Regions from separate parts of the Janthinobacterium sp. NKUCC06_STL genome, predicted to be linked through region 3. Evidence: predicted binding sites of a transcription regulator. Region 3 holds the regulator's gene; each other region holds the start of a gene.

Region 1 (3,281 bases), on a different contig from region 3:
CCAGGCCCGCTCCCATCAAGGCGCGCGCCCACATCAGTTCGGCAAAGCTGTGGCCCCGGCTGAACAGCCACACGCCCAGGGCCGCCAGCGCCAGCAGCCACAGTTGCACCGTGCGGGGACCGTAGCGGTCCAGCGCCATGCCAACCGGCAATTGCACCAGCGCAAAGGCGAGAAAAAAAGCGCTGGTCAGCAGGCCCAGCTGGGCTGGCGTCAGGGCGATGGCGCTCAGCAACTCGGCCGTCAGCACGGCATTCACGCCGCGCAACAGGCACGACAGGTAATGCCCGAGCGCGAACGGCAGGAATACCAGACAAAATACGGCCATGCCGGAGCGGGAAAAAGCGCCGGCGCCGTGCATGCTCAGGCGGCCTTTGCCAGACGGATGATTTTATGCGGCACCTGCGGCACAGGCTCATCCGTTTCAAAGAAAAACTTGTCGTGGCCAAAGGCCGGCTTCAGATCGTCCATCCACGTCGCTTCCGCATCGAATTTCGCATAAAACGGCCGCCGCACCCAATCCGGATTACGCGCCTGCAAAAATTGCAGGGCAAACAGTTTTTCGCCATTGATGGTGACGATGCCGTCGATGACGATCTTGCCGGGAAACGCACTCATGGACGGCCCGCGCACCGTGCGCGACAGGCCGGACACCATCTGGTAGGCGGCCTGGAAAATCTCGTGCGCTTTTGCCAGGGGCAGCTCGAAATAGCCGCGCGGCCCCGTGTCCCGTTCCACGAACATGTAATACGGAATCGCCCCCAGGCGCGTACCCGTCTGCCACAGCTCGGCCCAGCTTGCCGGATCTTCATTGATGTGGCGGATCAGCGGCCCCTGCATGCGCAAGGTGGCGCCCGTGGAAACGATGCGTTTCACGGCTTGCTGGGCGATGTCCTGGCGCAACTCGACGGCGTGGCTGTAATGGCCCATCACGGCCAGGTTCTTGCCCGCCTTGACGACGCGCTCGAACAGACGCATCAAGTCATCCGCATCGCGGTCGGACACGAAGCGCTGCGGCCAATACGCCACCGCCTTGGTGCCGATGCGAATGTTCTGGATGTGTTCCAGACCCGGCGCCAGCAGCGGCTCCAGGTAGGCGGCCAGTTGCCGCGTGTTCATGATCATCGGGTCGCCGCCCGTGATCAGCACGTCCGTCACTTTCGGATGCAGTTTCAGGTAGGCGGCCAGCTCATGCGACTCGCGCGCATCGAACTTCATGTCGTCCATGCCGACAAACTGGGGCCAGCGAAAGCAGAAGGTGCAATACGCGTGGCAGGTCTGGCCCGCGCTGGGGAAAAACAGCACCGTCTGCGCATATTTATGCTGCAAGCCGCGCACGGGCGCATCGTTGACCTTCGGCACGTTATGCGTCATCTGGCCGGCCGGGTGGGGATTCATGCCCAGGCGCAAGCCATGCACATAGGCATCAATGGCAGCCTTGTCCTGCTTGACCAGCACCAGGTCGCGCAAGTGCGCGTACTGCTCGGGCGGCAGCATGTCGCGGTGGGGAAAGACGAGGCGATAAATGGGATCGTCAGGGATATTGTTCCAGTCGATCAGCTGATCGAGCACATATTCATTGGTGCGAAACGGCAAGACGTGCGACACCACTTGCACGGCTTCGCGCTGCTCTTCCGGCAGCCATTCCCACTGCCGCGCCTGTTGAATGGTCTGCCGCGTATACGGCTTGAACTTGGGTGAAAACGGCTCGGTAATGAGTGCGGACACGATAAGCTCCTTGCCTGTAAATAGCGATAACTTGCATGAAATCAGCCCTACATCGTCCAATTCCAGCCTCTTCCCCCTCATGCCAGACCCGCCCGGCATGCTGTGAAAGTCATCATAATTCTTGCCGTTCGGAACCAAATTGCTACATATCAACAAGCCGTCGATACGTTGCATGCTGCCTACAAGCAACACCTTAGTTTGTTCCATCGCAATTTGAGGGAAGCATCGGCGACGTAAATTACGACTTGGCAACATATCCCTCGATATCACAAGGAGCTTTCATGAAACGCTTATTCACGGGTAGCCTGCTGTGCCTGGCATTTGCCGGCGGCAGCGTCAGTGCCGCCGTCGAACCAACGGAAAAAGACGCCATCGCCATGGCCGAACGGGGCGCCGCCTTCATGAAGGCGCATGGCAAGGAAGAAATGATGAAGAAAATCACGGCGAAAGACCCGGACTTCGTGCAGGGCTCGCTATACGTGGACATGCGCGACATCAAGACGGGCATCGTGCTGGCCCACCCCATCAATCCTTCCATCGTGGGCAAGGATTTGACGGATGTGCCCGATGCGAATGGCAAGAAATATCGCCGTGAAATCATTGAACTGGCGCAAAAACAGGGCAAGGGCTGGGTCGATTACCAGTACAAGAATCCCACCAGCGGCAAGATCGAACCGAAGACCACATACATCCTGCGCGTCAACGATGTAGTGCTGGAAGCGGGGATCTACAAAAAATAAGGCAGGGGCGGCGCGCATGCACACCGCGCGCCGCCTGCGGTGTGAACAGCCATAGCCAGGAGTCAAGCATGCTCAATCAATTACGCATCGGACCAAAATTATTGCTGGCGCCCATACTGGTCTTGCTGTTGCTGATACTCAGCTCGACCGGCGCATGGTATGGCATGGTGCGGCAAAATGCCTCGCTGGAAAACATGGTGCGGGTGCGCATCACGCATTTGAAGGCGGCCGCCGATGTACTCGGCGAGGCCAGGCAGGTGCATGGCAATATGTACCAGTTGCTGTCGTGGACGAATGGCAGCTTCGCCAAGGCCCGCCTCGATGCACTTGAACAACAGATCAAGGCGCGCCACGCGGCCATCGGCACCCAGCTGACCACGCTGCGTTCCACGGCCACGGGCGCCGAGCGCACTTTGGTCGATGCGGCCATCGCGGCGCTGGCCGGCTATCGCAAGGCCGTGCTGGAAACCATGGAAATGGCGCAGATGGACCAGTCGATCGCCACCAATTCCATGCTCAAGGCGGAAACCCAATTCGGCCAGTTCAATACGCAGCTGGCGCAACTGTCGGCCTTGGAAACGACGCTCAGCAGCCAGGCCCATGCGACGGCCAGCGCCGAGTTTCGCACCCTGGGCTGGAGCCTGCTGCTGACGGTGCTGCTGTCTATCTTCGTCTCCATCGTCGTGACCATGCTGGTGCGGCGCGCCATGCTGGTGGAAATCCGCGGCATTGCCGACGCCGTGCAAGACCTGGCGGCGGGCAAACTGACGGCCGGCGCGCCCAAGCAGGGCAATGACGAAATCGCCGCCACCTCGC
Region 2 (3,281 bases), on a different contig from region 3:
GCATTTTGCTACCTGGCCTTTAACAGCGCCCTTGCTGCCACACCCGCACCCACGCTACGCCCCACGCCGGCCGCCTTGCGCTTGGGCGAGGCCTTTAATTTGAAGATGCCGATCGACTGGGCCACGCTCTCGGTGCGCTGCGCCAGGCTGCTGGCGGCCGCGGCCGCCTGCTCCACCAGCGCCGCGTTCTGCTGCGTGATGCCATCCATGTGGATGACGGCCTGGTTGACTTGCCCGATGCCCTGGTTCTGCTCGCGCGTGGTCGAGGAAATCTCGTCCATCACTTCCGTCACGCGGGCCACCGAGGCGATCACTTCCGTCATGGTGGCGCCCGCATTGCTGGTCAGCACGCTGCCCGCATTCACGGTGGCGATCGAATGGTCGATCAGGTTTTTCACCTCTTTGGCGGCGGTAGCCGAGCGCTGCGCCAGGCTGCGCACTTCGCCGGCCACGACGGCAAAGCCGCGGCCATGCTCGCCCGCGCGCGCCGCTTCCACAGCCGCGTTCAAGGCGAGGATATTCGTCTGGAAGGCGATGCCATCGATCAAGCCGATGATGTCGAGAATCTTGCGCGACGAGGTGCTGATCTCGTCCATCGTGGTGACCACTTCGCTGACGATGGTGCCGCCCTTGGCCGCGACGGTCGACGCCTGCGCTGCCAGCTTGTTGGCCGTGTCCACGTGGTCGGCGCTGTTCTGCACGGTGGACGTCAGCTCTTCCATGCTGGCCGCCGTCTGTTCCAGGCTGGACGCCTGCGATTCCGTGCGGCTGGACAAGTCCATATTGCCCGTGGCGATCTCGGCCGTGGTGATGCGGATATCCTCGAAGTTGGCGCGCACGTCGCCGATGATGCTGTGCAAGTTGATGTTGGTCTGGCGCAAGGCCGCCATCAATTGGCCCATGTCGTCGTCGCGCACTTTGTCGATGACGCCCGTCAAGTCGCCGCCCGCCATCTTGCGCGCCATCGTGACGGCGTCACCCAGCGGAGCGACGAGCGAATTGTGCAGATGGGCCCAGAAATACAGCATCAGCGCGACGGCGGCGGCGGCGGCACCGCTGAGCCAGCTGCGCGTGGCCGTGCTTGTGTCTCCATCGATATTCCACACGGCGCAGCCGAGGATGGCCAGCACCACGCCAAAGACGATGCAATGGAAGGCCAGGTCTTGCGACAGGGTCAGCTTGCGCCATTCGGCCAGCTTGGCGACCCAGCCCTGGCGCACGACGCGGCCATTGCGGATCGCCAGCTTGGAGGTATTGCCGTCTTTGAAACTTTTATACAGGGCTGCCGCTTCGTTGATCTGCTCGCGCGAGGGCTTGGTGCGCACGGACATATAACCGATCGGGCGGCCGTTTTCGATCACGGGCGTGATATTGGCGAAGACCCAGTAGAAATCACCGTTCTTGCAGCGGTTCTTGACCATGCCGGTCCACGGCATGCCCGTCTTGATGGTGTCCCACAGGTCGGCAAACGCTTCGGCCGGCATATCGGGATGACGCAGGATATTCTGTGGCGCACCCAGCAGTTCCATTTCTGAAAAACCGCTGACTTCAATGAAATACTGATTGGCGTAATTGATGTTTCCCTGTAAATCCGTCGTGGAAACAATCGTCATGCCTTCATTTAATACGTATTCATTTTGCGTGATAGGCGTATTGACCCGCATCGTCGCTCCTCTATTTTTTTTCAACTAGCATAACAAAAACATAAAAACAATATACCACATCAAGCACCCTTGATATATCGCTTCGGCGACAGTGACACTGGTCAAATAATTTAATAAAAACCAATTCATTTATTTTTTAGAATTTACTTTGATTCAACTTGATTGATTTTATTGAATGCAAAATTCAAATTACGCGCACACACAATAATTAATAAAAAATTATGTATCTGCGCGGCAGGCGATAAATACGGCGTATGTGCCGATAAAAAGACGCAGGAAGACTGCCGTCATGGCCGGCGCATGGCGACACCTGCCGCCAACAATAACGCGGCAACAATATTCATTTCTTGAGGGAAAATAAAAACTGGCGCGAACGCGCCAGTGAGGGATGTGTCTCCAATCCGCGACACAGGCGCCGGAGCGCCCGTGTGGATGGATTACTTAAAGGTTTTGCGCGGCGACTTCGGACGCGGTGGCGCAGGCTTGCGCTCCGTCGTGCCGTCATCGAGGCTGATGCGCAGTTTCTGGCCAGAGACGACGACCGATTTCAGGTGGTCGAGGATTTCCGGCGGCATGCCTTCCGGCAGATCCAGCACGCTGTAGTTGTCAAAGATATCGATGCGGCCGATATGCTTGGCTTCCAGGTTCGCTTCGTTGGCGATGGCGCCGACGATGTTGCTTGGCGTCACGGCGTGCTCACGGCCCACTTCGATGCGGTAAGCCGTCACGCCCGGGCGTGGACGTTCCTTCTTCGGCGCGCGCGGCGCTGGGGCTGCCTCGCCCGCGTCCGCTGGTGCATCCTTGAACGCTGGCGCGGACTTGGCGGCAAACGGCTTGCGTGGCGCGGCTGGCGGCGCCAGGTCCGGCGCGTCGCCGTCACGGCTGATGCGCAGCTGCTGGCCCGCGACCCACACGGTTTTCAGCTGATCCAGCAATTCTTTCGGCATGCTGTCTGGCAAGTCCAGGACGCTGTAGTCGTCATAGATTTCGATGCGGCCGATGTTTTTCGAATCGATGCCCGCTTCGTTGGCGATGGCGCCCACGATATTGCCTGGTTTTACGCCATGCTGATGACCGACTTCAATGCGGAAGGTCTGCATGCCGGCGTCGGCTGGACGTTGAATGCGCTCCTTTTTCGGGAAGGCCGGGCGTTCGCTGCGCTCGTTGCGGTCGAAGCGGTCGCCCCGTTCCGGACGGTCGTTGCGCTCAAAACGATCCTGGCGCACAGGACGGTCGTCCTGCCACGTGGCTTGCTCGCGCGCCTTGTTCTTGTCCAGCAGCAGCGGCGTATTGCCACGCGCCATCTTCGCCAGGGCGGCGGCGATTTCGATGGCGGGAATGTTTTGCTCACGCTCGAAATCCTCGATCAGCGACTGGAACTGTTCCAGCTCGCCCAAGGCCAGGGTTTCGCTGATTTGCTCTTTGAACTTGGCGATACGCACGTCGTTGACGGCCTGGATCGTTGGCAGTTCCAGCATGCCGATCGGCTGGCGGGTCGAGCGTTCGATGGCTTTCAACAAGTTCTTTTCACGCGGGGTGATGAACAAAATCGCTTCGCCGCTGCGGCCGGCGCGGCCCGTGCGGCCGATGCGGTGGGTGTAGCTTTCCGGGTCGTGC
Region 3 (3,281 bases):
ACGGCTGCCGCTGGTGCGCAGGGCCAGCAGGGTGTCGCGCAGGCGCACCAGCGGCGACAGCAGGCGCACGGTGACCCAGCCCAGAACAAAGGCGGCCAGCAGCGAGGCGAGGATGCTCCACAGCACCAGCCGGTACAGCACGCCATCGAATGGTTCGAAGGCATCGTCGACGGGCAGCGAGCTGGCCAGCAGCCAGTTCACCGATTTCAGGCGCTTGAAACTGTTGACTGCCGTGATGCCGCGGCTGTTGGTGCTGACCATGCTGCCTTCGCCATCTTCCTTCAGCAGCTGGGTCGTCGTCAGGTTGGCGTTCGGCTGGCGCGGCTGCAGCAAGCGGCTCGTATCGGGGTGCAGCACGTAGCGCGGCACGGCGCCGCGCGTGAGGATGAAGTAATAGCCGCTCTTGCCGACCTTTTCCGAGCGCAAACGCCCCAGCAGATTGTCCTTGTACAGGCGCAGCACGCCGATCACCACGCCGGCCACCTGGCCATCGGCGGTGAGCACGGGCGCCACCATCTGCACGATGGGCATGCCGCTCGACTTGCCCAGCATCGGTTCGGTGATCATGGGCTGGTGCGTGCGCAGCACGGTCTGGAAATACTCGCGCTCGGCAACATTGATGCCGGCGCGCCCCGGCACTTCCGGCATGTCGGCCACGACGGCGCCTTGCGCGTCGAGCACCAGCACGTCGTCGAACAGCACCAGCATCGAGCGGCGCGAATAGTATTCGCGCAATTGGGCGGGCCGGGCGATCAGTTCCGGCGGCTGCTGCCGGGCCGTCAGGGTGACGATTTGCAGCAGCATGCCCAGCTTGTCGTCGAGCTCGGCAGCGGTGCGGCTGATCAGGGATGACTGCTGGCTCAGCAGTACTCGGGTGAAGTCGTCGCGCATGTGCTGCACCTGGATCATGGTGACCAGCGCGATCATGGCGATCGAGGTCAGGCTGGTGGCCAGCGCGACTTTTGCTTTGATGCCGAGAGGCTTCATGATTTCCTTTTCAGTACCGGACGGCACAGGCGGCAAGTAATGCTGTCAGGAATTTTCCTATCAATACCCCAGCTTGGCAAGCGGCGCCGCGCAAATTGCCCTCCCCGCATGGGCTTTTGACGATGTTGCCATATAATTAAAGGCTGGACGTCGTTTATTCAGCGAAATTGCGGTGAAATTGGCACACGGCAACCCTGTATGCAGTAAACTTGTTGTTGCATTTTCTAAAAGGTACCGACATGACTGAAGCGCTACTCACTCCAACCTTGCCTACAGTGAACGTGGAAGCGTTGCGTGCGCGATGCTCGACCTGCAGCATGCATCAATTGTGCCTGCCGATGGGCCTCGATATGGGCGACATGGACAGGCTGGACCAGATCATCGGCCGCCGCCGCAAGATCGTGCGCGGCGCCTCGCTGTTCCGCATCGGCGACTCGTTCCAGAACCTGTACGCGATCCGCCTGGGGCACTTCAAGACGTACCAGATCAATCCCGGTGGCGAAGAGCAGGTGACGGGTTTTCAGATGGCCGGCGAACTGCTGGGCATGGACGCCATCAGCGCCGACCGCCACCACTGCAATGCGGTGGCGCTGGAAGACAGCGAAGTGTGTGAAATCCCGTTTTCCAGCCTGGAACAATTGCTGGGCAATATGCCGACCCTGCTGCGCCATTTCCACCGCATGATGAGCCAGGAAATCACGCGCGAGCAAAGCGTCATGCTGTTGCTGGGCAATATGCAGGCGACGCAGCGTTTTGCCGCCTTCATCGTCAACCTGGCGTCGCGCTATGAAGCGCGCGGCTATTCGAGCAGCAAATTCCAGCTGCGCATGTCGCGCGAGGAAATCGGCAACTACCTGGGCCTGACCATCGAAAGCGTCAGTCGTTTATTGTCGAAATTCAAGAAGGAAGGCTGGCTGCGCGTCTCGAACCGAGAAATTGAAATCTTGCAGCCGGCAAAACTGAAGGCCATCACGGCCGGTACCGACGTCTGCAAATAAGGCCTACAGCTCTTCATCGGCGTGCAGCGCGATGCTGCGTTGCAGCGGCCAGGTCCAGATGCCGGACAGGCGCCACTCGCGTTTGTCGTTTTCCACCAGCACTTGCCAGCGGCTGCGCTCGAGCATCGGCAGCGCCACCGAGAAATTGCCGGCCGCATCGGGCCGCACCAGCAGCTTGATGTCCTTTTCCGGCAGGGTCGCATGCGCCAGGTGCAGCTGCAGCGGGCCCTGGTATGCCTTGCCGAAGCTGTGCACGGAACCACTGAGGCGCGCTGACGCCACGTCGTAGGACAAGCTGGTAGCCATCGCCAGGTCGCTGGCGATCGTGTCGCGCTTCAAATCCTGGTTGATCGCCTTGCCCTGCTTGTAATAATCGCCCACCACCAGCGCATCGGGCTGCGTAAACGCGATATAGCCCATGAAGCTGCCGACGACCACGGACAGGCCGGGGCCGATCATCAGCAGCCATGGCCAGCGATGCTTGTACCACGGTGCAACGGGGGCTTGCAGTTTCAGACTGTCGGACATGGTATTTCTCCTGTGTAAACGGCCAGTCCCCATGCGGGAACCGGCCTTCCTGCTTTAACGCGGCACGATGAATACCGCGCTTTCGCGCACGTGCAGCGAGGGATTGTCCAGCGATTGCAATTCGATCGCAATCTTGTTCGAACCCTTCTCGCCGACGCCGTGCGGCACGCGCAGGCGGATCGGCCAGCCCAGCGTTTCCGTCGGCTGCAAGGTCACTTCTTCGCGCGTCAGCAAGGTCAGGCCCGGCAAGCCGGAAGCGCTGATCTTGAAATGCTGGCTTTGCTCCGAGGTGTTCATGATCTGCAGGCGGTAGACGTTTTCGATCATGCCGTCTTCCACTTCGCGTCCCATCGAACCGCGGTCGCGGATCACGTCCATTTTCAGGGGCGTGCGCAGGGCCAGCGACGTACATACGGCGATGATGATCAGGGCCAGGATGGAAGTGTAGATCAGGACGCGTGGGCGCATGGCGCGCTGGCGTATCTGCTTCGAATTGAAGTTGTTTTCCATCGCATGGTCGGTGCTGTAGCGTATCAGGCCACGCGGCCGCTCGACCTTGTCCATCACGCTGTTGCAGGCATCGACGCAGGCGGCGCAGCCGATGCATTCATACTGCAGGCCGTTGCGGATATCGATACCGGTCGGACACACCTGCACACACAGGGTGCAGTCGATGCAGTCGCCCAGCTTGTCGTTGTTGCCGGCCTTCTTGCTCATGGCGCCGCGTGGTTCGCCGCGCTTGGCATCGTAGGTGATGATCAGGGTGTC

What was found. The regulator FNR, encoded in region 3, switches genes on or off when oxygen is low (the NO sensors DNR and NnrR bind a similar motif). The targets are predictions, from matches to a motif close to TTGATNNNNATCAA.
Region 1: the regulator FNR is predicted to act here: its motif matches at 1,865-1,878, upstream of KO539_RS07535 (KamA family radical SAM protein).
Region 2: the regulator FNR is predicted to act here: its motif matches at 1,756-1,769, upstream of KO539_RS28125 (PAS domain-containing methyl-accepting chemotaxis protein).

Annotation. Positions count from the first base shown of each region.
Region 1 is NZ_JAHKQY010000001.1:1,662,490-1,665,770, forward strand. It holds gene KO539_RS07530 (nitrate/nitrite transporter) at 1-358, opposite strand, end outside; gene KO539_RS07535 (KamA family radical SAM protein) at 361-1,725, opposite strand; gene KO539_RS07540 (cache domain-containing protein) at 2,007-2,465, shown strand; gene KO539_RS07545 (methyl-accepting chemotaxis protein) at 2,534-3,281, shown strand, end outside.
Region 2 is NZ_JAHKQY010000014.1:68,346-71,626, forward strand. It holds gene KO539_RS28125 (PAS domain-containing methyl-accepting chemotaxis protein) at 9-1,664, opposite strand; gene KO539_RS28130 (DEAD/DEAH box helicase) at 2,102-3,281, opposite strand, start outside.
Region 3 is NZ_JAHKQY010000003.1:60,900-64,180, reverse strand. It holds gene KO539_RS12825 (response regulator) at 1-987, opposite strand, end outside; gene fnr (fumarate/nitrate reduction transcriptional regulator Fnr) at 1,227-1,985, shown strand; gene KO539_RS12815 (FixH family protein) at 1,989-2,513, opposite strand; gene ccoG (cytochrome c oxidase accessory protein CcoG) at 2,568-3,281, opposite strand, start outside.